2 regions of the Latilactobacillus curvatus JCM 1096 genome follow, and region 1 is predicted to be linked to the other one. Evidence: a T-box and tRNA genes for the amino acid it is inferred to sense, from the RefSeq annotation. Region 1 holds a T-box; the other holds one or more tRNA genes.
The links. A T-box is a leader RNA that pairs with one kind of tRNA and senses whether it is charged. The one in region 1 lies ahead of leuS (leucine--tRNA ligase), so its partner is inferred to be a tRNA-Leu.

Region 1 (16,058 bases):
CCACCCAACGTATTTCCAAAAGCCACCATCAGACCATAAATAATTAAGATGATCACAACGGCCCTTGGTGACCAACCCATTTTTGATTCTAAAATCGGCGTTACAGGCGAAGACTGGCGCAAAAGCGACCGTCAAGTTACCAATGATAAAGACAACCATAATCCCCAACAATAAATTTTTCCGTGGCCAACGACTTGTTAAAATCGCCAAAATCGGTGCCCCAATCGTAATTCCCAAAGCATACATCGATACGGTTAGTCCTGCTTGACTCATCGTAATCCCAAAATCCTTAATCATCAATGGCATTAAGCCGACACTGATGAATTCTGTCGAACCAATCGCAAAAGCACTGATTGCCAATGCTAGTAATGTGAGGTTCGCCCGTTGTTTACTACTCATACTGCCACACTCCTATTAGACTTTTTTTACTGATGTACTATATTATTCAATAGGAGCGTGATTTTCACAATCACGCACTTTTTAGTCAGTAGGTTACTGAAAAGTAATAATTGAGTCTTATCACAATGAAAAGGTGAATCAAAATTAGAAATGAATGAGAAAACATATAACATTGGCGTTGAAGCTACGATGGAAATTATCGGCGGTAAATGGAAACCCGTTATTCTTTGTCATTTGCGCAACCAACCACGGCGATCAAGCGAGCTCTTACAACGCATCCCTAAGATTTCGCAAAAGGTACTCACCGCACAGTTACGTGAACTCGAAAACGATGGCATCATCAATCGTAAAATTTATCAAGAAATTCCGCCCCGCGTTGAATACAGCCTCTCTGAATACGGTCAGTCACTCAATAAAATCTTAAATCTCCTCTGTTTATGGGGCGAAGATAACATTGATCGCCGCCAAACAGCGGGTGAATCAATCACTGTTTTACATCGCGATCAAATCAATCCAATCGAATCGAATAAAAAAAAGACAGCCAACTAGGCTGCCTTTTTGCTTGTCATGATTTTTGCCGACCAAATTTCACGAAATAAATAACCACCATGATCATTAAGAAAATTAAACCAACAATGATTGAAATCCGCGTTTCCGGATTAATGAACATGAAGATTAAGGTGATGGCTAGCATCGCCAATGTAATGTAGTTCGAATAAGGTGACCAAGGCATCTTAAATGGATGTTGTGCCATCTTGTCAGCGTGTTGTTTTCTAAAGGCAATTTGGCTGATCAAAATGACGAACCATGGCACCATCCCTGGTAAGACACTTGAACTATAAACGAGCACGAAGACATTGCCAGCTTTTGGATAAACAAGTGGTAAAATGGCGTTTAAAATCACCCCGATTAAAATCCCTAATGAAATCGCCCCGACCGCATAAAATGGGACACCGTGGCGGTTTAATTTCAAGAATCGTTTTGGTAACTGCCCATTATTGGCTAATGTGAACGTCATTCGACTGGCACTGTAAATCCCTGAGTTAGCACCCGATAAGGCTGCTGTAATCACTACAAAGTTAATGATTGATGCTGCAGCGGTAATCCCAATTTTAGCAAAGGTTTGCACAAACGGTGAACCGACCTGACTCAATTCATTCCAAGGATAAATGCTCAAGATTACGAAAATCGCCCCAATATAGAAAATCAAAATCCGCGCAACAGTGGATTGAATTGCTTTAACCAATGTTGATTGTGGATTTTCAGCCTCGCCAGCCGTAATCCCAATCAATTCAATCCCTTGATATGATGCCAAGACAATTGCCAAGGCGAAGATGAAGCCTTTAAAGCCACCCGTAAAGAAGCCGTGCGTCCACAAATTACTAATGCCGACTGGATGCATATGGTTTCCAATCCCAAAAACAATGAGTCCAAGGCCTGCCACGATCATCAGAATAATCGTGACGACTTTAATCAACGCAAACCAGAATTCCAATTCACCAAACATGCTGACTGAAATTAAGTTGGCCGCACATAAGAACGTAATCGCGACCAGTCCCGGTACCCAGCCCGGCAAGTTCGGCCACCAGAATTCTAAGTAACCGCCGATGGCAATCATTTCACTCATCCCCACGACAACGAATTGGAAGACATTGCTCCAAGCTGTTAAGTAACCAAAAATTGGATGCATATATTCCGTTGCAAACTTGGCAAAGGACCCCGTATCTGGATCAACATACAGCATTTCTCCAAGTGCACGCATAATGAGATACAGCAATAAACCAGCAATCCCATACGCAATCAGCACAGACGGCCCCGTCCATTTAATTGTCGTGTTGGCCCCCATAAAAAGCCCAACCCCAATTGTCCCGCCAAGTGCAATCATCTGCATCTGACGGGCAGTTAAATTTCGTTTCATAGTCCTCAAACCCCTCTATTTTAGCATCATCATTATTGGTTAACCCCAGAATCTAAATTTACTTATCATCGTATAATAAAAAACACCCAAAAGCAATAGTCGCTCTCATCTTTTTATCATCTTAAAAGCGCTTTAGAATAACCCTTATATTAATTGAAGGATAATTAGGCCCCTAAATATTAATTTTAAATAAGAAAAAGCAGTTACTGCGAGAAACAGTAACTGCTTTTTTGAAACATGCTTTTTGGTTGCAACAACTTCCGCTTAATCTAAAATTTCAAATAATCCTAAAACCTGGATTATTTGAAATTTTTTATTAATGCTCAGTTGCTAACCGCAACCAAACGCACTCTTGTCTGAAACGTGCTTTTCAAGCTAACTTTCTGCGCTTATCCCAGTGAATCAAACAATCGACTACGTCGCTTATTCGCTTCCCTCTGATAATGCTCAAAAGTTGACCGAGCTTGAACCCACTCTTTTTGAAACGCACTCTAATTGGCGACGATATTGACCAATTTATTTGGAATGGCAATCACTTTGCGCACCGTCTTGTCAGCAATGAATTCAGCTACTTTTTCATTTGCCTTAGCCATCGCTTCTAATTCTTCCTTCGGTGTGTCTTTAGCTACTGTTACTTTGGCCTTTAACTTACCGTTAACTTGGAAGATCACTTCTACTTCGTTAGCGACCAATGCTGCTGGGTCAAATGTTGGCCAGTCCACGTAACTGATTGAGTCATCATGGCCAAGCATTGCCCATAATTCTTCCATCATGTGTGGTGCAATTGGCGCTAATAACTTCACGAAGCCTTCAGCGTATTCACGTGGTAGTGTGTCAACTTTATAAGCATCATTGATGAAGACCATCAATTGTGAAATGGCCACGTTAAAGTGCATGCTTTCGAAGTCTTCTGTCACTTTCTTAACAGTTTCGTTGTAACTCTTCTTCAATTGTTCATCATTTTCAGCGACAATCTTGCTTGAAAGTTGGTCGTTTTCGTCGGTATCTTCTTCTGTGTATAGACGCCATACCCGGTCCAAGAATTTACGCGCGCCGGCTAAGCCCTTTTCACTCCATGAAATGGAAGCATCTAATGGGCCCATGAACATTTCGTATAAACGTAATGTATCAGCGCCAAAGCGATCGACAACATCATCAGGGTTAACAACGTTCCCTTTTGATTTCGACATTTTTTCGTGGTTATCGCCTAAAATCATACCTTGGTTATATAGGTGTTGGAATGGTTCCTTCGTTGGCACGACCCCGATATCATACAAGAACTTGTGCCAGAAACGAACATATAATAAATGAAGCACAGCATGTTCCGCACCACCGATGTACATATCAACTGGTAACCAGTCTTTCAACTTATCAAAGTCAGCCAATTTATCAGGGTTCTTAGGATCGATATAACGAAGGTAATACCATGAGCTACCAGCCCATTGTGGCATTGTATTCGTTTCACGACGGCCTTTGCGCCCATTTTCGTCGGTTACGTTTAACCAGTCCGCTAAGTTCGCAAGTGGACTTTCACCAGTCCCTGAAGGCTTGATATCACTTGTTAATGGTAATTCAAGTGGTAATTGAGCTTCTGGCACCACTGATGTTGTGCCATCTTCCCAATGAATAATTGGAATCGGTTCACCCCAGTAGCGTTGACGTGAGAATAACCAGTCACGCAACTTGTAGCTCACTTGTTCATGACCAGCATTATGCGCTACTAACCAATCAATCATCTTGTCGATTGCTGCTTGTTTGTCTAAACCATCAAGGAAATCTGAATTAATCATCACACCAGGTTCTGTGTGAACAGCTTCTTCAGGATTACCACCAGCCACAACTGGTTTCAATGGTAAACCAAATTTCTTCGCAAATTCCCAATCACGAGGGTCATGTGCAGGGACAGCCATCACAGCACCAGTCCCGTATGAGGCTAGAACGTAATCTGAAATCCAGATTGGTAACCGTTCGCCATTGACTGGATTAATGGCGTAAGCACCTGTAAAGGCCCCTGTTTTATCTTTCGCCAAATCAGTCCGTTCAAGATCACTCTTGTGTTCGATTTCTTTTAAATAAGCATCAACAGCTGCTTTTTGTTCAGGCGTTGTGATATCGGCCACTAATTTATGTTCTGGGGCCATCACGATATAGCTGACACCAAACATTGTGTCGGCACGCGTGGTGAAGACATCAATCTGAGCGTCGTGGTTTTCAACAGCAAATGATACTTCAGCGCCTTTTGAGCGGCCAATCCAGTTGCGTTGCATATCCTTGACACTTTCAGGCCAATCAACTAGGTCTAAGTCGTCGATTAAACGATCAGCATAAGCCGTAATCTTCAACATCCATTGACGCATTGGTTTCCGGTAAACAGGATAGCCACCGCGTTCTGTTTTGCCGTCAATGACTTCTTCGTTTGCGACAACGGTCCCTAAATCAGGGCTCCAGTTAACAGCCACTTCAGCTTCATAAGCTAAGCCCTTTTCGTACATTTTTTCAAAAATCCATTGGGTCCATTTGTAGAAATCAGGATCCGTTGTATTCACTTCACGATCCCAATCGTATGAGAAGCCTAATGAATTGATTTGGCGTTTGAACGTATTAATATTGGTTTGCGTGAAATCAGCAGGATTATTCCCAGTATCCAACGCATATTGTTCAGCAGGTAAGCCGAATGCATCCCAACCCATTGGGTGCAACACGTTGAAGCCTTGCATCCGTTTCATCCGGGCCAAGATATCAGTTGCCGTATAACCTTCAGGATGGCCAACGTGTAAGCCTTGACCTGACGGATATGGGAACATATCTAATGCATAGAAATTTTTCTTATTTTTATCTTCTGTTGTTTTGAACGATTTGTGTGATTGCCAGTAAGCTTGCCACTTTTGTTCAACTGCGCGATGATCGTAAGTCATATCAAACACTCCTTTTTTTAACGTGCTTTCAAAAGCATGGACACTTTTGACACACTCTTTTTTAATTCACTTAACGCCAATAAAAAAGTCCTATGGTATAAATACCATAGGACGAATTGACCGCGATGCCACCTAAGTTCTGTCCAATCTATATTGGACAACTCTCTGGCCTTAACGCGGCAGACGTTTCTATCTACTATCAGTTCAATAGAAAACTCAAAGGTGAGTTCGTTATGTTAAACGACGTGTTCACACTAACCACACGCTCTCTAAACGCTTAACGATAACTACTAATCCTTCTCAACGTTAAATAATTGTTCTTAGCATACCAAACTCTTACTTCAATTTCAAGACTTGACCGACTAAGATTAAATCAGAATGTAAATTGTTCGCTGATTTTAATTGTGCGATACTGGTATTATTTTTTTGTGCGATTGACCAAAGACTATCGCCTGATTTAACCGTATAAGTCTTCCCAGAATTCGTATTGGGCGTCGTTGGCGTTGTAGCGCCAGCCGTTAATTTTAAGACTTGACCTGGGTAGATAAAGTTATTCTTAATATTATTAGCCTTGATTAATTGCGCCATCGAAATACCGTTACGGTTAGCAATTCCCCAGACAGAATCACCGGCCTTAACCGTATAAGTCTTCCCAGAAGTTTGCCCTGGATTTGTACTATTTGTATTATTGTTGTTTGAATTACCAGTTGTTGCACCTTGGCTAACCACTAATTTTTGACCAGGATAGATAAAGTTGTTCCGGATATTATTCCATTTAACCAAGTCAGCCATTGAGATGCCGTAACGGTTTGAAATTGCCCAGACAGAATCCCCTGATTTAACCGTATACGTCTTGTTTGAAGTCTGATTACCGTTATTGCTGTTTGAATTATTGTTATTTGTATTGCCAGTTGCGGTTTTTGAAACTGTTAGAACATCGCCAGGGTGAATCATATTATTCTTGATGTTATTCCAACTAATTAAATCGTTCATTGAAATCCCATATTTGTTGGCAATCGCCCAAACAGAGTCGCCGGCTTTAACGGTATACTTATCACCATTAGCTGGTGTTGTTGGATTCGTTGGTGTTGTAGGGTCTGTTGGGTTTGTCGTCCCACCATTGTTGTTGCCAGCTGCACTACTTGAAACAATCAAGACTTGGCCTGGGTGAATCATATTGTTCTTGATGTTATTCCAGCTAATCAAGTCATTCATTGAAATACCATACCGATTAGCAATCCCCCAAACAGAATCGCCGGCTCTAACGGTGTATTTTGTCCCATTTTCAGGTGTCGTTGGAGTCGTTGGCGTGGTTGGAGTCGTTGTTCCCCCATTATTGTTACCAGTATTGGTCCCTGGCGTGTCATATTGCGTTAAATTGTATTGTTGAATCAAACGGTTCAAACTTGACGCATAATTGGTTGCTGTTGCATAACGTCCTTGTAAGTATTGTGTGGCTTGTTGATAGCTACTTGTATGGCTCTTAAATGCCCCTTGATAATAAGGCGTTGCACCAAATGAAGTATTCCGTAGCACATGCACATAATCTTGTAACGATTGGTAGTATGAAGGATATTTTCTAAATGCAGCTTGGATCTGATACATGTTCCCATGACCATCATCTTCCCAAGTCCACATATAAACAGAACTACCATTGTAAGTCCCTTTTACCCCAAACAAGTTATAATTAGGGGCAGAACCTAAACCACTGCTCCCAAATCCTGATTCTAATGATGCTTGGGCAATCATAACAGAGGCGTACAAATCGTTATCACCCGCTAATTGTTGAGCTGAACTAGCAATTGAATTGATGAAATTTTGTGCGCTTGAATTAGCTGCTGCCATAACAACGCCAGCGGTTGCGATATTGGCACTCGTACTTTGCACTCCAGAAATTGGTTGCGCTTGAGATGGTGCCGGTTGTGGCGTAGCCACCTTTGTCGCTTCATTTTCAGTCAATTGAGGTTTTACAACAGGTTGTTGTGTTGATTGGGATTCAGTTGTCGTTGTGCTTGAACTAGTTGTTGATGATGTTGCACTACTTGCTGTATTAGCTGTTGTAGCTTGGTCATCATTGTTTGCACTATTTAACACATCTTCAGTGGCTGCTTTGGCCCGATTCGAAAAACTAGGTGCAATTGCTGAACCCATCAAGACGGTTGCCCCTGCAAAAGTCGTCACATTACGAACTTTCTTAATTCTAATTTCCCGCTTCTGCTTATGTAAGCTTACCTTTTGAGCTGCAATTCGCTGTTTTCTAGTCTCTTTCAATTCTAACGCCTCCGAATTTCCATTATTATTGTCTGTGGCACAATTAACTTGAGCTTCACCTGAACTTTATTATAATATTAATAAATGGGGAAAACAATCCTATCACGCAACTACTTTTATTAGTTGTCTTATGCTTAATAATTATTGTATCATTTAATAATCTTCTTTGTCTTTAATTACAGCTTATTTTGAAAGGATTTCTTAAAAATGACCAAACGATTTTCGGCTAGTTTATTCATTCTTGGCACAATCAGTTTTCTAATCATTTTAATCAGCGTTGTGCACCATGCCACTTGGGTTATACATTTTGATACCCTTATCAGAACTGGCATCCGGTCGCTTTCCTCCCCATTGATGGATACTGTAAGCATTGCGATTACGTCGATCGGCAATCCCTATAGTATAATGACTTTGACCACCATTGTAACGCTTGGTTTGCTGGGCTTTAAACAGTGGTCAGCAGCTAGCTTTTTAGTCATTAACATGGTCCTTTTTTCAACGCTTAACCACTTTATTAAGATGAGCGTCCAACGACCACGGCCCCCATTTCACCATCTTGTCTACGCAGGCGGCTACAGCTTCCCTAGCGGTCATGCTTCGGGGGCGCTTCTTTTTTTCGGAACTTTAAGCATCCTAGTTTACTACTTAATTCGTCAACGCGTTTGGCGAAAAATAGCGATTGGCACCTGTTTAATATTGGCACTATGCATCGGCCTTAGTCGGATTTACGTACTTGTTCATTATCCGAGTGATGTCTTAGCTGGCTTTTTATTAGCAACGGCGTGTCTCGGCGGTTCATGGTACTGTTTTATTCATTTTAAATTATTGCATCTGAAGGAGTCCTAACACATGATACTTGATCATCCCACTAAATTTGCACATTTTCTATTAGACCAGGCAATTCGGCCCGGCGATGTCGTAATTGATGCCACCGTGGGGCATGGCGATGATACCTTATTTTTAGCAGAACGCGTTGCTGATTTTGGTCAGGTTTACGGTTTCGAAATTCAAAAAGAAGCCATCGAAACCTGCGCGGATCGTCTTACAAAAGCAAACCAAGCAAACCAGGTTACTTTGCTTAATCAAGGACACGAGCGGATTATCACTGCCTTACCACCCGAGTTAAAAGTGCAAGCCGCCATTTTTAGCTTAGGCGCACTCAGTCCTGATTCTTTTGAACACGTGACATTGCCTAACACGACAATCTCTGCCTATCATCAAATTCTCTCACGGCTTAATCGCGGTGGCTTACTGGTATTCGTTGTTGATCCTCGGTTCAATGAAACTCAAGAAGAAATCGACTATCTAATCGCCGACTTAAGTCGCCTAGAACCAACCAATTACCAAGTAACCCACTACAAGGCAATCAACGTCGACCAAGGACAAGTCCTAGCGATAGAAAAAATTTAGAGTGCGTCGTAAGGCGAATATCCGCTGAGGATTAACACAGCGTCGTGAATGATTACAACGTAATCGTTTGCGGCTCAGGGTTAACCGGAAGCGGATGACTTACAAAGCACGTTTAGAGTGTGATCCCAGTCGGGTATCTCTTGAGGATTAGCCTAGACTGGCGAATGATTGCTGAAAGCAATCGTTTGCGGCTCAGGGTTAACCGGAGGCGGATGCCTTACAGAGCACGTTTAGAGTGCGTCGTCAGTCGATTATCTCCTATTCAAACATTAAAAAAAGGCCCAGTCATCATTGATGACTGGGCCTTTTACTATCTTATAATGTCCCGACCACTTTTGTACCGTGTGCTTCGGAAATTTGTAAACGTTCTGTTAACGCGTCGACATTGTCGGCTGTAATGCCACCGCCAGGTAAAATCACAATCCGCCCATCAGCAGCTTGGATTAACGTTTTTAAACGGGCTTCGTCGATGGGCGCGTCTAACGGCCCCCCATGCGTTAAAATCCGTTTAACATCATGATCAATCAGCCATTCCATTGCTGCAGCTTGTTGATCAGCCGCAATTTCATCGAAAGCCATATGGAAAACAACTTGCATCCCATTGGCAGCACCAATCAACATTTCCATCGCTTCTTCGTCGATTTGATTGTCAGGTGTTAGGCAACCAAGGACGATGCCGTCAGCGCCTAATTCTTGCGCTGAAAAGATATCAGCTTCCATAATTTTTAATTCTTGATCGTTATAAACAAAGTTGCCGCCACGCGGACGAATCATGACCATCACTGGTACATCGTGTTCATGCGCATAACGCACTGATTCAGCCATCACACCCCGGCTAACCGTTGTGCCTCCGACAGCCAAGTTGTCGTTCAACTCAATTCGTTTAGCACCATTGCGGATTGCTGCCGGAATTTTAGTGAAATTTTCAACACAAACTTCTTTGATTAACATGGATGAACCCTCCAAATTTTAATTTAATCCTTTATGCAAATAGCATTGCACCTAAGACAAGTAGGCCCAAGATAATCCGGTACCAACCGAAGACCTTGAAATCATGTTTCTTGATGTAATCCATCAAGAATTTGATTGAAATAATTGAAACGATGAATGAAACCAACATCCCGACTAATAAAATGATTGATTGATCGCCCGTAAACGTATTGCCTTGGTACAAGAATTTACCAATCTTCAAGATTGCCACGCCGACCATCGTTGGAATCGCCATGAAGAACGAGAATTCCGCACCCACAAACCGTGATGTCCCTAAAATAATTGCCCCTAAAATCGTAGCGCCTGAACGGGATGTCCCAGGAATAATTGATAAGGCTTGGAAACAGCCAATCCAAAAGGCCGTCAACCAAGGTAACGTATTTAAATCAGCAAATTTCGGTGTGGTATGCTTGTTGCGATTTTCGATGACGATGAACAAAACCCCGTATAAAATCAACATGCTGGCCACAATCCAGTTTTTCATCAGATGTTCATCCATCCAGTCATTCAATGGGAATCCAATAATGACTGATGGAATCACCGCCACAATTACCTTAAACCATAACGTCCACGTTTGTTTTTGTTCGAGCTGGTTCTTACGTGGTGAGAAAGGATTCAATTTATGGAAGTATAGAATCACAACCGCCATAATCGCTCCAAATTGAATCACATAATTAAACATATCGATGAATGCTTTTGATTCATCAAGTTTCAAAACACTACCGACCAACACTAAATGGCCGGTTGAACTAATTGGTAGCCATTCTGTAAAACCTTCGACAATCCCTAAAATGATTGTCTTAATCATATTTAAAGTTAACACAATACTAATCCCTCCGTAATCCATAATCGTTTATTAGTATACTCATTCTAAAGTTAGATTGCGACTCAAATTGAAAGCTTAATCAAATTTTATTCAATTCGCCCGCAGGAAAAGCCAAATGACGTTGATCCATCACTGCTTGAAAATCGGCTGGTAGTTCGCTTTGAACCGTGACATACCGTTCTTCAAATGGATGATAGAACGTTAACTCGCGACAGTGCAATGCTTGACGCGGTAATAAATCATCGGCCACACCGTATAAATTATCACCAATTAAGGGATGCCCCAGTGATGCAAAATGAACCCGAATCTGATGTGTCCGACCTGTTAGTAACTTCAACTTAACTAACGTGGCATCGGTGCCATGGGCTTCTTGCCAATATTCCGTTAATGAGCGTTTGCCACCAACCCCAACGACCCGCCGCATGTAAAAATCATCCGACCGTTTGATTGGCCGATCAATCCACGCATGTTGCGGATAATCTAACCGCATATCACCACTGGCAATCGCAACATATGTTTTTTGCAATTCTTTAGATTGGAGTTGCTTATCCAACAAACTATGCGCGAAGCCGTGCTTGGTGAACATCATCAAACCACTTGTATCGCGATCGAGGCGCGTTACTACGTGCACTGCCTGGCTCTCAGCATTTTGGTCAATCAAGTATTGTTTGACGAAATTGGCCATTGTGTTGTGCGGATGGTTCGGTGCCGGTAACGACGCCACAAACGCCGGTTTATCGACCACTAAAAAATGGTCGTCTTCAAAAACCACTTTCAAGTCCCCTTTAACTGGGATGACGTGTTCGACGGCCACTTCCGGTGCGAGGTAAACAGTCACCACATCGTTTTGAACCAGTTGGGCATTGGTATGTGCCTCCTGGCCGTTGACGAGGATTGTGCCACCTGCAAATTTAATTTTAGTTAACTGACTGCGAGAAAGCTTATGCCGCCGTAAAAAATTCCGCAACACACAGCCTTCTGCATCTTGATATTGCCATTCAAATTTCATGTTTTGACCCAATAAATGCATCTTCGACACGGTTCCAGAAATGGGTGTGTCGATAACGTGCAAACTGTATTCTTTCCTTTGCAATTTTAAATTGCATCGAGGCAATTGGTCGATCCTTAAATGTGAATTGATCAATTGTCACAACGTAATCACTTGTCTTAGAAGGCTTCAGGAGCAACCATTCATCCGATGGTAACACGATTGGTGCCGATAGTGTTCGATATACGCGATTATTAATCGACGCAATTTCGGTCATCTGCATCGCGTCTAAGCGTGGATGTAAAACCGCGCCACCAATCGACTTACTATAAGCTGTCGACCCAGTTGGTGTGGAAATACAGAGCCCATCGCCCCTAAAACTTTCAAAAAAATTCTCTTTAATGTAAACGTCCGTCCGCAAAGTCGCTGCATACCGACGTAACGTCACTTCATTGAGCGCCAAACTGCGACTGATTTCGTGCGTATCCGCATATTCGATTTTAACTTCTAATAACGGATAGCTAATACTCTGCCCGAGATCTTCTTGCAAGGCGACGACTAGATCATCGACTTCAAAATCGCGCCAGTCAGTGTAAAACCCTAAATGTCCCGTGTGCACGCCAATAAACCGGATGTGCGCTAAATCGTGGGCGTACCGATGAAAGGCAGATAAAAGCGTCCCATCTCCACCAACTGAAATGACCACATCGGGCGTTTGATCATCAATGACAAACCCCGTATTGATCAATTTTTGCGTTAAGCGATTGGCAACTTGAACGGAAGAACTACCGTCATTGCTAAATACCGTTACTTTCAATCTGGCGTCTCTCCTTCAGAATCATTTTCAGTTGCCTTTTCAAGTGCGTTTTGCCATTTTCCATATGAGAAGAGTTGTTGTGCTTCTTGAATTTCTTCACGAATTTCAGACATTTCTTTATCTAACATAAAGGATGCTTCGGCCGCTCTTTTAAGCCGCGCCTTCAGCGTTTCAGGAAATTCCCCTTGATATTTATAATTTAATGAATGTTCAATGGTTGCCCAAAAGTTCATCGACATTGTTCGAATCTGAATCTCGGCCAAAATCAATTTTTCACCACTGATTAGTTGGACTGGATATTCAATTACAATATGATATGACCGGTAACCACTTGGTTTAACATTTGAAACGTAATCCCGTTCTTCAACAATTTTCATATCAGTCCGTTGGTGCAAAAGGCCCACAATTTCATGGATATCTTCCACAAACTGACACATAATCCGCAAACCAGCGATATCTTGCATATCTTGTTCGAGTAAATCTTCTGTAATGTAGCGGCGTTGCATCTTTTCTTTGATACTATCGATTGGTTTAACGCGCCCAGTTACAAATTCGATGGGTGCATGTTCATTATTTTGTTGGTATTGCTTGCGCATCCCACGTAATTTAATTTTTAATTCGCTAACGGCCTGTTCATAAGGCATTAAAAACTTCTTCCAATTTTCGACCATTATAAACCCCTCATTCACTCTGTCACATACAGCACTATTTTAACATAGATTAGAATTGAATAAATAATAATCGTCTGAAATACAAATTTCATTACAAGTCTGCTTTTTTGTGCTAGGATAATAACATTGCTTTTTTAAAAAGGAGCTCAACCGATGTCACAAACGATTGAACGCGAATTTAAGACGATGCTAACGGCGGCGCAATTTTCGCAACTAAAAGCGGACTATCCATTTGCAGCGCCGTTTGTGCAAACTAATTATTACTTCGAACTGCCTAACCAGGGATTGGCTAAACGTCACTGGGGGTTGCGTATTCGACTCTTTGACACCTATGCCGAACAGACGCTAAAGGTGCCAACCGTAGAAAATGCTCATAGTCTGATTGAAATCACTGATCGCCTAACACTTGAGCAGGCTACTCACTTAATTGAGCACCAAACCGTATTATCGTCTGGTCAGATCGCTGTCTATTTTGCAGCACAAGCCGTGATTATCAAAGAATTGTTCATCTGGGGACAGGCAACAACGCACCGCCAGACCGCGTCTTTAGTTGCTGGCCTGTTAACGCTTGATGTTACCCAATACCCTGACGAAACCCAGGATTATGAAGTCGAAATTGAAGTCACCAACGTCCAAGAAGGGGCAACTTGGTTTAAATCATTTGTCACCCGCTATCAATTAAGTGAACAAATACCACCCAATAAAATTATGCGCGCCCTTATCCATCAAGCTTAAACTCTGTCAAGCTAACTTATTGCATAATTTTAAAATTTTGTTAGAGTAGACAGTACAAGCGCGTCGAGCAGTATATACAATATAGAAAGTTTGGAGGAACCAACTTGTTAGAAGTGTTTTTATTTATCAACCCAATCGGGCAACTTTGTTTACGTTCCGAAGAGGCACTTTTAAAGATTATCGGCGAAACCGATGCAAATATTCATTTTAAGTTTATTCCAGTCTTAAACTTAAAAAACGTCGAGCATTACATGCAGTTTCAGCAACAAAATAGTCATGATTTAAACTTACGTAATCACGTTTTCAGCACCATTTATGAAGCAGTACTCGCTTATAAGGCAGCAACGTTCCAGGGGGGCAAGAAGAGCCAATCATTTTTAATGCAACTGCAACAAGCATTCCGTGAACCAGATATGGAACTTAACAACGAATTAGTCCTTACAATTGCTAAACGCGTAGGACTTGATACCGAAATGTTACTTGAAGATTGGCACAGTCCACTTACTAAACAGGCATTTGATTCAGATCAACAATTATCTTGTGAGATGAACATTCAGATGACCCCTTCAGCAGTAGTCTTCAACTATTCAAAAGGTGAAAGCGAATCAGGCTTATTGATTGAAAATTGCGATTCCTATGAACTCTTGAAACAAGCCTGTTGTGCTGAAACAACACCTGAACAGACTTTCCAAGCACTTCAAAAACAAAAAAGCACCCTCTCACGGGTTGCTTTGCATGTTATTTCTTAATCTTAGAACCGGTGGTCAACCGACCCCCGGTTCTTTTTTAATGCTTGTTTCAAAGCTATTTGCCCCCATTGTGCAAATAAGGATTGCTTTAGTAGTGGTTGTTGGAGTAAGGGCGTTACCGCTAAAAAAAGATCAATTGGTTGGGCACTCAACCACCACGTTACCCGACTTTCAAACTGACTGAGCTGATAAATGGGTGGTACATTACGTGTGCAGTAACACCAGTCCGGAACGGCTTGCAAGCGTTCATGGTGGGCATAACAATCCGCCTGTAACGCAACATAATGTGCGTCTTGCAGCCCTAATCGACGGTCAATAATTTGTTGCTGCATAGGCTGTGACTTGCCCTTATAATGATTGGCTGGCAGTCTTGTTTGTGCTACAAGCAAGCGCACAAACGCCTTAGTTGTCAATCGCAGGGTTTGCCAAGCATAACCAGCAAAATCACGGGCGACAATATGGTGATATAACACCCATTTCCCCCACTTTGGCAAATAACTTACCACATAAAAGCCCCACTGCCGCCGATAGTTGATAAACCCCAACTGTTGCTGGCTTAAATAATGGTTAGTAAAACAATACCGTTCACCAACCACCCATAATACAGGTAATCGGCGCTGCTGATAGCCGATTGTTCGTTGGTTTAACTTATCTGGCGTCAATGGGCTGCATTGGTATTCAATAATTAATGGTTGCTGATTCCGCGTTAACCATACATCAGCGCGCTGTGTCTCGCCGACAGGTACTTCAAAGGTAGCATGCCAGCCCAACACATGTGCTAATTCAGCAATCGCCTGTTTTCCCGCCAGATGGGCTGGACTCTCACCACCACCAGATACACGTTCTGCGATATGTGCGAAATATGGTGCTTTATGCACCCCACGATGCAACTGAACCAGTTGTTGACAATGTGGACAGAAATACCGCGCTACTTGCTGTTGTTTGGCTGCTTGATCGGCGCGAATTAAGCACCCGTTAGTGGTCTGTGCAACTTTCATTATTTATCACCCCCACCGAAAATACGCAAAAAAATAACGGGTTCTCCTAAATTTAGGAAAACCCGTTATTTTTAATGTTTGAAGTAGTAGCGTGTTAACTCAAGCGCACTATTATCCATGACTTTTTCACCGAATTCACTTAAAAAAGCTGCTGTGTATTCTGACTTCTGCCCGTATTCATTAGCGACCGCTAAATCATCCCGTGCAAACGCTTCGGTCGTATTCTCCATAAAAATAATAATCTGTGCATAGTACTGATGTTTGTAAAGAAATAGGTTCGACACACCACTTTCGATGTGTAGCTGTTGTGCCAAAGCAATCCAATCGTCAAATGACTTAAACGATAACACAATCTGTTTCATTGGATTGTC
Region 2 (16,058 bases), 120 kb from region 1:
ACCTTATGGTTGGGCCGTAACTTATATTTAGATTTTGCTTTTTGGCGAACGCCAGTTTTTGAAAATCAAGTTCATCGTAATTATTTATCTTGGAATACGCCTAACTGGATCAATCTACAGGATGAATTAATAAATTCATTAAATCTTGAGAATGCTAATTTTAGTGTCATAAATTATCGTGTTCATGATGGGAATTATATTAACTCCGAAGTAGGAAATTTAAATGTATTGAATGGCGAGTTACGAACACTGGTTAGTCTGTTGAGTCGGTATCAAATTCCTAATTATCAATTTCAGTATCGTATTTTCAGGATATTTAATAAGCTTAACTTACTATCAATTTATTGGCCAGTTGCTTTTAAAGGGCAAACGGCGAAAAAAGCGGTTGGTGAGATTGTAGGATTCGCCATCAGTAAAAGAGTGCCTGATTTTAATAATCAGCCTTACTTAAAAGCATTGATTGCATTTTATAAAGCGGACCAAGATCGTACTGTAGATTTGAAGATACCGGTAGAATTGCCAATTTATTACGGCTCTGATATGCGCCAGTTTAACCAAAAAATGATTAATGGTACTTTAGAACCGTTTTATGGTGAGCTTTTTGAAGAAATGCAAAAGGGATTTACTAAGATTAAGGTTTCAAAGGAGGATCTTGTTAAATGGCAAGTAATCATCCAATTCTTGAATATAAAACCATATGTTGACTTAGAGGTGAGAAATTAATTATGATTCCAAAAAAAATTCATTATGTATGGGTAGGCGGCCACGAAAAAACAGCGGATATTGAGCGATGTATGAAAACGTGGCGATCAAATCTTAAGGATTATGAAATTATTGAGTGGAATGAAGAAAATTTTGATATGAACATGAATGAATATATCAAAGTTGCATATGAACAAAAAAAATGGGCTTATGTGAGTGATTATATTCGAGCATATGTTATCTATCATGAAGGCGGTATTTATTTAGATACCGATGTGCTTGTTTTAGATAATTTAGATCAATTCTTGGATAATCGCGCGTTTGTAGGATTTGAAAATCCACAATATCCTTTTACAGCTGCATTTGGTGCAGAACCTAAGCATCCGTTTGTGAAAGACATGTTAGATTTTTTTGAAGGCGAATCATTTACATTTGATAGAGAAAATCAAATGAAAAACGTAAATACTAAAACAGTTTCCGATATTTTAATTGACAAATATCATTGTCAATTAGGTAATAAGGAACAAATATTAGATGAGGGTATTCATGTTTACCCATCCGGTATTTTATGTAATCCATCGGGAGATTCATCAACTATCCATGTTTTTACTGGTACTTGGATGGAAGGGCAAAAGCCACTAAAACGAAAGTTAAATAAATGGTTCAAAATACGAACAACTTCTAAGAAAAAAGCTAAGTTGTATCAAAAGTTATTTGGATAGTAGTAAAAAGGACGGTAAAAACCGTCTTTTTTTGATTGCTTGTTTTATTTTATGATATAGTTATACCAAATATATCTCTAATTAGGAGTGCGACATGCAAAAATTATATCCTGATGATAGTTTGTTGTTACATACAGACTTGTATCAGCTCAATATGATGTTAACTTATTTTAAAAAGGGACTCCATAATCGGACAGCGGTTTTCGAATGCTATTTCAGAAAACTACCTTTTGAAAATGGGTATGCTATTTTTGCTGGCTTAGAACATATCGTTAATTATCTTGAGAATCTCCGCTTTACCGAGAGTGATTTAGCTTATTTACGGGATGAAGTCGGCTATCCTGAGGATTTTTTGACGTATCTAGCAGAATTAGATTTTGATTTAACGATTCGTTCAGCCGTTGAAGGTGAGCTTGTTTTTGGTAATGAACCGATTATTCAAGTAGAAGGCCCATTAGCTCAATGTCAGTTAATCGAAACGGCGCTATTAAACATTGTTAATTATCAAACCTTAATTGCAACTAAGGCTGCGCGGATTAAATCAGTCGTTGGCAAAGATCCAGTGCTAGAATTTGGCACGCGCCGGGCACAAGAATTAGATGCGGCATTATGGGGCACCCGGGCGGCTTATATTGGTGGTTTTGATGCGACGAGTAATGTGCGAGCTTCTAAAATTTTTGGAATCCCAGCAAGTGGGACGCATGCGCATTCATTAGTCCAAGCCTATCGTAACGATTACGAATCGTTCCGGGCCTATGCTGAAACACATCGGGACTGTGTCTTCCTTGTGGATACTTATGATACTTTGAAAAGTGGTGTGCCGAGTGCGATTCGGGTTGCGCGCGAATTCGGTAGCCGGATTAATTTCCAAGGCGTGCGGATTGATAGTGGCGATATGGCCTATATTTCTAAGCGTGTGCGCCAACAATTGGATGAAGCGGGCTTCACGGATGCTAAAATCTACGCTTCTAACGATTTAGATGAAAAGACAATCCAAAACTTGAAGATGCAAGAAGCTAAAATCGATGTTTGGGGCGTTGGGACGAAGTTAATTACCGCTTACGACCAACCAGCTTTGGGCGCGGTTTATAAACTCGTTTCAATTGAAAATTCAGATGGCAAGATGGTCGATACGATTAAATTATCAAGTAATGCTGAAAAAGTCTCAACACCAGGCCGCAAGCAAGTTTGGCGAATTACCAAACAAGTTGACGGTAAATCAGAAGGGGACTACATCACGTTATGGGATGAAGATCCACTTGAACAAGATACGATTTACATGTTCCACCCTAATTACACGTACATCAATAAGACCGTGACCGACTTCAATGCCCGACCAATTTTACGGACTATTTTTGAAAATGGTAAACGGGTCTATACGTTGCCTGAATTAGCGGCGATTAAGAAGTTCTGTGCTGAAAACCTTGATTCACTCTGGGATGAATACAAACGGGACTTGAATCCACAAGATTATCCAGTCGATTTATCACAACGGACTTGGGATAATAAGATGAATTCAATTCGCAAAGTCAGAGAAGACGTTAATTTAATGCACTAGAATCGATTATTTTTGAAGGAGTATCTGGCAAATGAACGCTTTACAAGCAGAAATTATTGCAGCCTTAAAAACACAACCAACGATTGACCCCGCCAAAGAGATCCGCCGCTCGGTTGATTTTATGAAGGCTTATCTAAAGAAAAATACATTTTTAAAAACCTATGTCTTAGGCATTTCAGGCGGCCAAGATTCAACTTTAGTGGGCGCACTTGCTGAAAAAGCCATGCAAGAAATGCGGGCTGAAACTGGCGATGAAAGTTATCAATTTATCGCAATGCGATTGCCTTACGGCGAACAAGCTGATGAATCGGATGCAATGGCGGCGATTGAATTTATGGCAGCTGATCAAGTCAAACGGGTCAACATTAAAGGCTCAGTGGATGCAATGGTCCAATCCCTTGCGGAAACCGGTGTAACCGTTAGCGATTTTAATAAGGGTAATATTAAAGCCCGCGTGCGGATGATTGCCCAATATGGGATTGCTGGTGAAAATAGTGGCGCTGTTTTAGGAACGGATCACTCAGCCGAATCCATCACTGGTTTTTATACGAAGTTTGGGGATGGCGGCGCAGATTTAGTGCCAATCTTCAGACTTAATAAGCGTCAAGGCAAGGCCATGTTAGCCGAACTCGGTGCGCCTAAACACCTCTATAAAAAAGTACCAACGGCGGATCTTGAAGAAGACCGTCCAGCATTACCAGATGAATTAGCATTGGGCGTCACGTACGATCAAATTGACGACTATTTAGAAGGTCGTCAGGTCAGTGAAGAAGCCGCAACGAAGATTGAAAACTGGTACAAGAAAACGGCCCACAAGCGTCATTTACCAATAACAATCTACGATACGTTCTGGCAATAAAACCGAGTGCGTTTCAGGCGGTTATATTGTGGCGGCTTAGCCTAGGCTCGTGAAATAAGCGACGCAGTCGATTGTTTGCTAGACGTAGCTAACTGCAACAATATACCTGAAAGAGCACGTTTAAAAAACAGAGTGCGTTGTCAGTGGTTAGCTTTCGAGCCTAGTTTCGTAAACTAATTTAGTTATTAAAATAACTATTTACTTGCCTTTTAGATTGTCTATACCTTATAATGAGGTTAACGATAAGGGAGTAACTGGCAGCTTGTCTGCGATAACGCCACCAACAAGGCAATATTCTGGTGTTATCTTAATTAGTGAGACTTATGGGGGATTCTTTGAATTCTCTATAGGTCTCTTTTTTTACCCCGAAATCTATCTATAGGAGGCACGACAATGACAGATCAACCAAGTTCATTCTTTACCCAATCAACGGATGAGACTTTAAAAAGTTTAGCCACAACAACTGATGGGCTAACGCAAGACCAAGTTGCTGAACGACTCGCTAAATACGGGCGTAATCAGTTGACTGAGACTAAACGAAAAAGCTTGTTCGTTCGTTTTTTAGAACAGTTCAAAGATTTCATGATTATCGTCTTATTAGTAGCGGCAATGATTGCCGGCTTTTTAGCACATGAATGGCCAGATGCGATTATTATTCTCGCCGTTGTTATCTTGAATGCCGTTTTTGGTGTTTTCCAAGAAGCCAAAGCGGAACAAGCAATTGATGCTTTAAAAGAGATGGCAACCCCGGACGCACATGTACGCCGTAACGGGCAGATTGTTAAAATCAAGAGTGAAGAACTGGTTGTCGGTGATATCGTGCTATTAGAAGCGGGCGATATCGTCCCAGCTGATTTACGCTTGTTAGAATCAGCGGCTTTGAAGATTGAGGAATCGGCTTTGACGGGTGAATCGGTACCGGTTGATAAGACTGTTGCAACGTTAACCGATCCTGAAAGTGGGATTGGCGATCGGACCAACATGGCATTCATGAATAGTAATGTGACTTACGGTCGTGGTGTCGGGGTTGTGACGGGCACTGGGATGCAAACTGAAGTTGGTAAAATTGCTGGGATGTTAAATCAAGCTGGTGAAACCACAACACCATTGCAAATGAATTTAAGTCAACTTGGTAAGAGTTTAACGATTATGATTTTAATCATTGCGGCTGTTGTATTTGTGGTCGGCTACTTACGCCACGCGCAATCACCAATTAACATGTTATTAACCTCAATCTCATTAGCGGTTGCCGCAATTCCAGAAGGATTACCGGCAATTGTGACGGTTATTTTAGCCCTTGGGACACAGAAGATGGTTAAACGAAATGCGTTGGTACGGAAGTTACCTGCTGTGGAAACACTGGGGAGTACCGACATTATTGCGTCCGATAAAACTGGGACGTTAACGATGAATCAAATGACGGTAGAAAAGATTTTTACCAATAATCAGTTGCAAGAAGCATCAGCCGACTTGGCAGGCGATGATTTAGCGTTAAGCATTATGAACCTTGCCAACGATACGAAAATCACAGAGGATGGCCAGTTAATTGGTGATCCAACGGAAACGGCTTTAATTGCTTATGGGCGTGATAAAGGTTTCGTGATCCAAGATGCCCTAGCAGCAGCACCACGCGTGGGTGAAGTACCGTTTGATTCAGAACGGAAGCTGATGACAACGATTCATCAAGCCAAAGATGGTCAATTATTAATGACCACTAAGGGTGCACCGGATGAATTACTCAAACGCGTGAGTCATTTTATTGATGCCAATGGCGATGTTCAACCGTTAGATGAAGATGAACGGCAATTTTTACTCAAAACAAACCACGATTTAGCTAAACAAGCGTTACGTGTCTTGGCATTAGCGTATAAACCGTTAGATAGCTTACCAGCAACAATTGATCCGACGATTGAAGATGAGTTAATCTTTGCTGGTTTAGTCGGGATGATTGATCCAGAACGACCAGAAGCCAAACAAGCTGTAACTGATGCGCATTCAGCAGGGATTCGGACGTTAATGATTACCGGTGATCACCGGGATACTGCAGAAGCCATCGCCCTTCGTTTAGGGATTATTACACCTGAACAAGATGCGGATGCGGCCGTTGTGACAGGTGCCGAACTGGATCAAATGGATGACGAGACATTTGCTAAAAAAGTCAGTCAGTACGCAGTTTATGCGCGAGTTGCGCCAGAACATAAGGTGCGGATTGTTAAAGCTTGGCAAAAACATGGTAAAGTCGTTGCGATGACCGGGGATGGTGTCAATGATGCGCCAGCCTTGAAGTCCGCAGATATCGGGATTGGGATGGGGATTACCGGGACAGAAGTATCAAAAGGCGCCAGTGATATGGTGCTTGCCGATGATAACTTCTCAACGATTGTCGTGGCTGTTAAAGAAGGTCGTAAAGTCTTTGCCAACATTCAAAAATCAATTCAATATTTATTGTCAGCTAACCTAGGTGAAGTCCTTACCTTATTCATGATGACGATTTTAGGCTGGCAAATTCTGCAACCGGTGCACATCTTATGGATTAACTTAGTGACGGATACATTCCCAGCGATTGCGTTGGGGGTTGAGCCCACTGAACCGGGGATTATGAATCAAAAACCACGTGGGCGCAAGTCAAACTTCTTCTCCGGCGGTGTCTTCCAAGCGATTATCTATCAAGGTCTCTTAGAAGGTGGGATTACGCTTGGTGTGTATGCCTTAGCGATTACGTACCCAGTGCATCAAGCGAGCGGCTTAGCACATGCTGATGCGTTAACGATGGCCTATGCAACGTTAGGGATGATTCAACTCTTCCACGCGTTTAACGTGAAGTCAGTGCACCAATCAATCTTTACAGTTGGTTTTTTCAAGAATAAAGCTTTCAACTGGGCTGTCTTAGCTTCATTCCTCCTGTTAGCCGCAACGATTATGGTACCTGGCTTAAACGGCCTATTCCACGTGTCACATCTCGATATTCACCAATGGGGAATTGTCCTAGCAGCCTCATTCTCATTGATTGTGATTGTGGAAATTGTGAAGTTCTTCCAGCGGAGAATGGCTAAATAATTTGTTGCCGACCTTGTAAAGTGCTTGTCAATTAAACTATAATAAAGGTGATTAAATAACTTTTATGTTAGTGAGTTTTGTAGGGAGGATTACGTATGCAAATATTCTTACAGTTTCTGATATCACTTTTCATCTTTGGTGGTCTGGAACGGATTACTCACGTTCAAAATAATTAGTTGTTGAGTTTCTTACTTTATTTAGTTATTTTCGCTTGTATCGACTTATTGACAAAGTTAATGTTTGGTCAGTCGTGGACGAGTAGAATGTTGAAGAGAAGATAGGTAATAATCGACGCTAGTGACAAACGAGATTTTGTCGCTAGCGTTTTTTTAATGAGGTAAATGTCCTTTGATGAACTAAGCATGCCTTTTCGCTTTAATATTTTAATTGCAAGCCGATTGGGAAATTAGTATACTAAACCATAGGAAACTAGGAGGATGGACATGAATAAAACGCAACAAAAGCTTGCCAAATACGGCCAAGCTGTCAACGATTTAATCGATAATACTGAAAAAGTACAAGAAGGGATGAGTAAGTATTTCACCCCTTTAAAAGCAGCCGTTGCTGATGGTAAGTTAGCCGAAATGAGCGAACAAGACTATCAAAAGACAGCACAAATCTTCAGAGATGGTGTTGATCAATATCACGAATTCTTAGCACAATTCAAAACAGTTGTTGCGCCCGCTCGTTTGATGGGGAACAACCAACGTTTAATCGGTGCTTACGCTGATTTCATTCAAGGCTGTGAAGATTTAATTACAAGCATGCATGATGATGAAACCGTTGATATGCAAGCTTTTGCAGCTTCAGAAATGAATCAAGACAAAGCAACGGAACGGATTTCTAAATACATCCAAAATATTTCAAGAATCGCTTAGGGCGAAAGTTGACAGTTCCCAAGTCGGGGGCTGTTTTTTTAATTGAAGCAAAAGGAGTGCAATCAGATGCCTGATATTCAAAATCTTGTGATTCAACAATTAACACAGTATCGACCACAACAAATCAAAGCAACGTTAGGTCTTTTAGAAGAAGGCAATACCGTACCGTTTGTTGCGCGGTATCGAAAAGAACGAACGGGAAGCCTCGATGAAGTTCAAATTCGTGAAATTGAAAGCACATTTCAATACTTAACGACGCTCGAAAAACGTAAAACCGATATTTTGAAAAATATCGCTGAACAAGAAAAATTAACGCCAAAACTCAAACAACAAATTGAAACGGCAACGCAACTGCAAGCTTTAGAGGATCTGTACTTACCCTATAAACAAAAACGACGGACCAAAGCAACCATCGCTAAAGAAGCCGGCTTGGAACCTTTTGCGCAGTTTATCGCAGGGTTACCTAGCTTAACCGAACAAGCATTATTGGCAAAAGCTGAAGCTTACCTCAATCCAGATCAAAAAATCAATGATACAGCTGCTGTTTTAGCTGGTGTTCATGAAATATTGGCGGAAAATATTAGTGAAACAGCAAAATATCGGAATTGGGTGCGCCAATATACTTGGCAAAATGGTCAGTTGGCCAGTCAAGTTAAAGACGAAGCAGCCGATGAGAAGCAAGTTTATCAAATCTATTATGATTTCACTGCCGATTTAACGAAGGTAGCGGAACATCAATATTTAGCGATTAATCGTGGTGAAAACGAAGGTATTTTGAAAGCTAAAATTATGATTGACGATCAAGTAATTGCCAGTCGGATCAGCCAAGATCTGTTGTATGGACAAGATTCAGCGTCAGCAATGGTCATCAAGTCTGCGGTTGAAGATGCCTATAAGCGGTTTATTGGACCGGCAATTGAGCGTGAATTACGCAAGCAATTAAAGGAAAAAGCTGATCAACAAGCGATTAGTGTCTTTGGTGATAACTTGAAGCATCTCTTGTTGCAACCACCATTGAAGGGTAAAGTTGTATTAGGCTTTGATCCCGCTTATCGGACTGGGTGTAAATTAGCCGTTGTCGATGGTACTGGAAAATTCTTGGATAAGTTAGTCATTTACCCACACAAACCAGCTTCAGCTGACAAACGATCAAAAGCGGCGGATGAATTCACTGCTTTACTCGAGAAATATCAAGTTGAAATGATTGCAATCGGTAATGGGACTGCGAGTCGTGAATCAGAAGAATTCGTAACGACGTGTTTGAAATCTATTTCCCGGGAAATTTTCTATGTGATTGTCAATGAAGCGGGGGCTTCTGTTTATTCTGCGAGTGATGCAGCACGGGCAGAATTTCCAGATTTACACGTTGAAGAACGAAGTGCGATTAGTATTGCCCGTCGTTTGCAAGATCCGTTAGCTGAATTGATCAAGATTGATCCACAAGCAGTGGGGGTTGGACAATATCAACACGATGTGGCGCAAAAAGAGCTCACTGTGCAACTCGATACAGTGATTGAGGATGTCGTGAATAGTGTGGGAGTCAACCTGAATACGGCTAGCCCTCAGCTGCTACAACATATCTCAGGGTTGTCAGCAACTACTGCTCAAAACATTGTGCAATATCGCAATGAAAACGGCCTTTATCAAAAGCGGAGTGCTTTGAAGAAAGTACCACGCTTAGGGCCTAAAGCTTATGAACAATCGGTCGGATTCTTGCGGATTATTAATGGGGACAATCCACTCGATAATACTGATATTCATCCAGAAAGTTATCCAACGGCTAAAGCCATTTTGAAATCATTTGGGTTAACCGTTGCTGCTTTAGGAAGCGATGCGTTGAAGACGGCGATTGCACAAATGCAAGTACCGGCTCTAGCGGCTGAATTAGAGGTCGGGATTGAAACAATCACCGACATCTTAAGTAGTTTGCAAAAACCAGGGCGTGATTTACGGGATCAGATGACGGCGCCATTGTTACGTCATGATGTCTTAACCTTGGCGGATTTGAAACCGAATATGGCGTTAGAAGGCACAGTCCGCAACGTGATTGATTTTGGGGCCTTTGTCGATATTGGTGTGAAACACGATGGCTTAGTGCACATTTCTCAACTGGCAAACCACTTTGTTAAACATCCTTCTGATGAAGTGGCAGTTGGCGACGTCGTTCAGGTTTGGGTGATGAGTGTTGATCAAGAACGTGAACGCGTACAACTGACAATGAAAGCGCCAAAGGCAAATGACTGATCAAGCCTTAACTGAATTGATTGAACGGTTATCGTTGCAGTTTTTTAATCGGCCGTTTGTGCATCAAGCAAATCTCAATCGGCGTTTAAAAACAACCGGCGGGCGCTATCATTTACAGGATCATCATATCGATATCAATCCAAAGATGTTGACCGAACATGATACACAGACCTTAGAAGGGGTGATTAAGCATGAGCTTTGCCATTATCACCTGCATCTGTTGCATCGCGGTTACCGTCATCGAGACGCAGAGTTTAAACAATTACTTGCACAAGTCGGGGGTGCGCGCTATGCACCAGCTGCACAAAAGACAGCTAAATCGAGCAAAATTGTGATTTATAAATGTTCAGACTGTGGACAAGTCTATCCACGTCGCCGTCGAATGAATACGGCTCGCTATGTTTGTCGGCGGTGTCATGGACGACTGATTTATCAAACCACACAAATTCAATGAAAAAAGGCCACCCCTATGTTTAGGGGTGGCCTTTTTTTAGTTGGCGCGTAAAGTTTGATTCTGAGTGGTGTAGCCCAGCTTCTGATAGAGGGCCAACGCAGCCGGATTATTCCCTAACACGGTTAGTTCTAAATAATCGAGCGCTTGTGTTTGTTGCCATTGCTTTGCGGACGATAGCAGTTGTGTAGCGACGTGGTGGCGGCGTGCCTCTGGTGCAACATACAGTGTTGTGAGATAAGCAAAGCGGTGTGCGATAAACAAGGGTGAGGGACTTGTTTGGGCTGTTGTAACGTGACAAAAGGCATCGATTTGCGCATCTTGGTTTTGATGAACAAAGACTGCTTGTAGTGGATCAGTTATCATTTGTTGCCAGTCAAAGAACTCAGGCGTGTAATCAGCTTGGTAATTAGTGGGTTGTAGCACATGCATTTCAGTCGTTAATTGTTGATACAGGGTGGTTAATTTGGCAATATCGGTTAGTTTAGCGGGGATAATGGGCATGTAATCGTCTCCAAAGTAAAATTTTAATTGACTTCAATCATCGTTTCTCTTATACTAATGTACGTGGCTTAAAGTGATAAAGCAAGTTACGCGGGTGTGGCGGAATGGCAGACGCGCAAGATTAAGGATCTTGTCGGGAATTTTCCCGGTGGAAGTTCGAGTCTTCTCACCCGCATCATAATTCAGTTAGGTAATTCCAATTGGAATTACCTTTTTTTGTCCCTTGATGTAAATGATTGAAACTAGGGTGACAAATCGCTATAATGAGCAATAAATTCAGTTTAGGAGTCAGTTAGGATGACACATAAAAATTCAGCAGCTTATACGATTAGTATTATGGCGATTTTAACCGCTTTTTTAATCATTCAAAGTTTTATTCCGATGGTCGGTTATATTAATATCATTCCTGGGCTACCAGCCGTAACAACAATTCATTTAACGGTCATTATTGGGGCCGTGATCCTGGGCACACGCCAAGGGGCGATTCTAGGATTAATTTGGGGTTTGATTTCATTATTTAGAGCCTATACCTCTCCAGGCGATCCGCTTTCACTTTTAATCTTTCAAAATCCAATTATCGCTATTTTACCGCGGTTGATGGCTGGGATGATTGCTGGCTTTACGTTCCAACACTTATATCAAACTAAAATTCGTAAAACCGGTGCAATGGCTTTAGCTGGGATTTTCGGGGCTTTAATCAATACCATTTTAGTGATTGGCTTAACGCGTGTGCTTTACGGACACCAAGCGGCAGGGATGTATCATACTGATCCGACCCATTTAATCATCGTGATGCTTGGCGTTGTTGCGTTAAATGCTGTAATGGAAGCAACCTTAGCAGCTGTGGTGACACCACTAGTCGCAACACCACTCATGCGGTTTAAACGGACGCAATAACAAGTGCGGGTAGCTACAGCCGACGATTGTGGTCCGCCACGGGTTGAATAATTAAAGATTGAAAAAAGGAGTTGGACAAACGTGACTTTGTCCAACTCCTTTTTTGTTTATTCCAGTTGTTTTTGCACTTTCTTAGCATGCGCAGCAACTGTGTTCATGTTGACCTTAGCAATTTCGGCTTGTTGATAAACTGAACTGTAATATTGATTTAAACGATTGATTGGTGATTTAAGACTGTCTTCGTCTGCATCAGCATCTGTATGGTCGCTGTAAAATTCATCAGATGCTTTAGTGGCCGCGTTGTAGAAGGTGGCCAAGGTTGTATAATCAAGTGTCGAAATCTTAAGACTTTGATTTAAATCTTTGACTTGTTCAATCGGCAATTCATCGTTTTCTTGCTTGACCAGTTTGGTGAGGCGTTTAATGACCGGTTTGAGCACAGCTTGTTGTTCTTTAAGACTTTGAAAGGCTGCTTCGCGCTTGGCCGCAGTCGTCGCAATCTTAGTATCTTCAATCGTTAATAGATTTTCGTCGGGATATTTTTTTTGAATCGTGAGATAGTTATCAGGAACTGGATCGCCGATTGTTTCGAGGGTTGAAAGAGCTGTTCGTTGTTGCTTAGTCGCATCTTCAACGGTTTGCATATCGGCTTGGAGTTGATGTTTAGTATCCATCGGTTTTTGGCAAGCGGCTAGGCTCACCCCGATGAAGATAATTGGTAATAGCCGTTTCAATAGTTTTAGCATAAGCAAGTACTCCAATGAGAAAAAGTTATACTGCTATCTTAACGTAATTAAAGCAAAAAGCCAAATCATTTGGGGCATGATTCAACATATAAAATAACACTTGTCTAAAAACACGGATGCTGATTGTCCGTGATAGAAAACGGTTTATTTTTATTGCCAAATGGTTGCCAATGGTTGTTGCCTGTGTTACACTATGTTTGTACTTTTTGAATGGTTGCGGTACGAATGTTTCCAAAAGAACTTTCTTCCATCGGACCACCAGAAATACACAAATTTATAATGTGTCATCGACACAAGGAGGATTTTTCTCATGGAAAACGGAACTGTAAAATGGTTTAACGCAGAAAAAGGTTACGGCTTTGTAACTCGCGAAGATGGTAGTGATGTATTCGTACATTTCTCAGCTATCCAAGGTGAAGGCTACAAGACTCTTGAAGAAGGTCAAAGCGTTTCTTTCGATATCGAAGAAAGCGACCGCGGCCCACAAGCTGTTAACGTAAACAAAAACTAATTTAAAAATTAACCTAGGGGTCGCGGCAAAAGCAATTTTGTCGCGACCCCTTTTTTTGATTGGGTGGTGAGCTGGAGATGTTAACGTATCAATTGATTGAGGGCGCAGCACGGCGACAGTGGCTGGATGATCTATTGTTAGCGGATGAAGAAGTCGGCATGATTGAACGCTATTTGATGCATGGGCAATTTTACACCGTAAGCGATCAGCAGCAAGTCATCGGGGTCTTCCATCTGATGGCACTCAACAATCAGCAGGTAGAACTTAAAAATATTGCGGTACGGCCAGAATGGCAGCATCGAGGATTCGGTGGGCAAATGATGACTCAAATTCAGACGATTGCAATTGACCAAGGGTTTCAATCATTGCTAGTTGGCACTGGGGACGGCAGTTTGGCAGCAATTGGTTGTTATTTGCGTCAAGGCTTTCGGTTCGAACAAATTCGCAAAAACTTCTTCGACCAATATCAAACGCCAATCTATGAAAATGGGATTCGCCTAAAAGATATGGTGGTTCTCGCTAAAATACTCTAAAAAAACCTGACCAAATTGGCCAGGTTTTTTGAATGGATTAATCGAGATCAGTGCGTTTTTCAAATGGATAGACAAAGCCCCATTCAGCACGTGCGTCTGACATGATGTCCATGACATCGCTTGATAATTCGAGGGTATCGTTTGATTGATTTCCGCGCACTGTTTCTTGGAAATCATGGAGTTCATAGTTCATTGCGTTGGTTGCGTCACCCGCTTGAATGGTCTCAACGCGACCATCTGGGAAAGTGAGGGTGGCTTTGTCAGGCCGTGGATAATCGTCAACGGTGACATAGCCATTTTCATAAACGAGAACACCTTGTTTAGGCATCTTCGCATGAATGTTTAAGGTAACAGTCACCATTTCATGCTTGGCATTATTTAAAAGTAATGTTGATTGCTGATCAACACCGGATTCTGATGGCACCCATTGCGTCGCTACAAGTTCTGGTTTAGCAGTTAACATCCGACGTGCAAATGAGAGGGCATAAACACCAATATCAAGCATTGCACCGCCGGCAAGTGCGGGACTGAAGAAGCGATTGTTTGGATCAAGCTCTTTATAACTTCCAAAAGAGACTTGAATTGATTTTAAAGCGCCCAAGTGATTAGCGACTTGTTGGCGTTCAATCTCAGCAAACAATGGCATGTGATAAATGGTCATTGCTTCAGCTAATATCAAGTGCTTTTCGTTAGCAAGAGCCTTTGCTACATTGAGTTCGCGGCGGTTCATCGTAATCGCTTTTTCACAGAAGACGTGTTTACCGGCTTCAAGACTCGCCATAATGCTTTCGAAGTGATAATTGTGGGGGGTTGCAATGTAGACGATGTCGATGTTGTCATCACCGAGCATGTCGGCATAACTACCGAATGCATGTGGAATATTGTATTGGTCGGCAAAGGCTTGTGCCTTATCGAGTGAACGAGAAGCAGCCCCATAAATGTGACCATCAGGTTGGTTAAAATAAGTTGCGAAACTATTGGCGATATTGCCTAAGCCGATAATTCCCCAGTTAAGCGTTGTCAATAAAATCAGTCCTTTACTATCGTAATCGGTTACAGCCAATATTATAGCAATAAAAGCGCTAAATAGAAATTAAAGGGGGGTTACAAATTAAAGATTGGTGTTCTGAATGAATTTGTGTACAATATAGAATAGATTCAGATAAAGTTGAGGCAGAGGATTGGCAAAAAAACGTAAACGCAAGACGACAAAACGCAAACCAACAGCTAACTACTATTCTAAGAAGAGACGCCACCCAACCGATTGGCTAGTGGTCGTTTTAGTGAGTCTATTTATTCTCGGAATTGGGCTCGTTTTATTAGTTCGGTATAATGGACAAAAGGCCCAAGAAGAACTTGCCGATCAAGCCAGACAGGAACAACAATCGCGCCAAGCTAAGAAGCAAGCGTTTATTAAAAAAATGGTGCCATATGCCCAAGAATTACAGACGAAATATCATGTTTTACCAAGTATTACTTTAGCGCAAGCTATTTTAGAAAGTGATTGGGGGAAGAGCTCACTTGCTGCGCAATACCATAATTATTTCGGTATTAAGGGTGATAATGAGGCCAACACTAAGGAAATGACGACCAAGGAATATTTAAATGGTCAGTGGGTAACGACAACAGCGCGTTTTAGAGTATATAACAATTATCAAGAATCGATGCTTGACCATGTACAATTGTTTGCTTATGGGACCTCTTGGAACCGGACGCAGTATGCACACGTAATCGCGGCCACTAATTATGAGCAAGCTGCCCATGCTTTACAGCAAGACGGCTATGCGACTGACCCTGATTATCCAGCGAAGTTAATTGAGCTCGTTAAGGCTTACCACCTCGACCAATATGATCAATAAAGAATGCTATGAAACAAATCATGGGAAATCTGCTACTAATTAATCTCAAAAGAGATTGCCACAAATTCCGGTTTGTGACAGGCTCTTTTCAAATCGCTGAATAACTGGATTTGAGCTTGTTGTGTTGCTTTTTTTGTGGTAATCTATTTTTAATTCAATTTCAGAAAACATTATTAGTCGTTACTACTATCGGTAGTGATGTTTAACGATGCTACAAAGGAGAGCTCAGCGTGCGACTATTAGAGGAACGCATTAAAAAAGATGGTCAAGTATTAGGTCAAGACGTATTGAAGGTCGATAACTTCTTAAATCACCAAGTGGATCCAGATTTAATGGCTGCAATGGGTGAAGAATTCCAACGCTTATTTAAGGATAAGAAGATTACTAAAATCCTAACGGTTGAATCATCTGGCATTGCGCCCGCTGTTTTCGCGGGCTTAGCATTCCACGTTCCCGTTGTTTTTGCAAGAAAGCACAAGAGTTTGACGTTACAAGATAACATGTACAGTGCAACGGTTTATTCATATACGAAGAAAG

Region 2: it encodes a tRNA-Leu, which carries the amino acid that the T-box ahead of leuS (leucine--tRNA ligase) is inferred to sense. The anticodon was not compared.

Annotation. Positions count from the first base shown of each region.
Region 1 covers NZ_CP026116.1:1,004,415-1,020,472, forward strand. The annotation lists partial or broken gene LCU_RS05285 (MFS transporter) at 1-399, opposite strand, end outside; gene LCU_RS05290 (winged helix-turn-helix transcriptional regulator) at 550-948, shown strand; gene LCU_RS05295 (amino acid permease) at 965-2,317, opposite strand; gene leuS (leucine--tRNA ligase) at 2,809-5,232, opposite strand; T-box leader at 5,337-5,545, opposite strand; gene LCU_RS05305 (muramidase family protein) at 5,569-7,503, opposite strand; gene LCU_RS05310 (phosphatase PAP2 family protein) at 7,711-8,349, shown strand; gene mnmM (tRNA 5-(aminomethyl)-2-thiouridylate-methyltransferase MnmM) at 8,353-8,913, shown strand; gene LCU_RS05320 (copper homeostasis protein CutC) at 9,229-9,864, opposite strand; gene LCU_RS05325 (undecaprenyl-diphosphate phosphatase) at 9,896-10,750, opposite strand; gene LCU_RS05330 (RluA family pseudouridine synthase) at 10,809-11,738, opposite strand; gene LCU_RS05335 (NAD kinase) at 11,728-12,534, opposite strand; gene yjbM (GTP diphosphokinase) at 12,531-13,205, opposite strand; gene LCU_RS05345 (CYTH domain-containing protein) at 13,359-13,940, shown strand; gene LCU_RS05350 (DsbA family protein) at 14,054-14,689, shown strand; gene LCU_RS05355 (competence protein CoiA) at 14,692-15,687, opposite strand; gene LCU_RS05360 (adaptor protein MecA) at 15,759-16,058, opposite strand, start outside.
Region 2 covers NZ_CP026116.1:1,127,341-1,143,398, reverse strand. The annotation lists gene LCU_RS05980 (O-antigen ligase family protein) at 1-723, shown strand, start outside; gene LCU_RS05975 (glycosyltransferase family 32 protein) at 726-1,424, shown strand; gene LCU_RS05970 (nicotinate phosphoribosyltransferase) at 1,519-2,982, shown strand; gene nadE (ammonia-dependent NAD(+) synthetase) at 3,014-3,841, shown strand; gene LCU_RS05960 (cation-translocating P-type ATPase) at 4,235-6,898, shown strand; gene LCU_RS05955 (hypothetical protein) at 7,342-7,776, shown strand; gene LCU_RS05950 (Tex family protein) at 7,843-10,020, shown strand; gene LCU_RS05945 (SprT family protein) at 10,013-10,474, shown strand; gene LCU_RS05940 (GNAT family N-acetyltransferase) at 10,511-10,975, opposite strand; tRNA gene LCU_RS05935 (tRNA-Leu) at 11,066-11,150, shown strand; gene LCU_RS05930 (ECF transporter S component) at 11,273-11,872, shown strand; gene LCU_RS05925 (hypothetical protein) at 11,980-12,618, opposite strand; gene LCU_RS05920 (cold-shock protein) at 12,929-13,129, shown strand; gene LCU_RS05915 (GNAT family N-acetyltransferase) at 13,207-13,662, shown strand; gene LCU_RS05910 (Gfo/Idh/MocA family protein) at 13,700-14,686, opposite strand; gene LCU_RS05905 (glycoside hydrolase family 73 protein) at 14,844-15,521, shown strand; gene LCU_RS05900 (xanthine phosphoribosyltransferase) at 15,752-16,058, shown strand, end outside.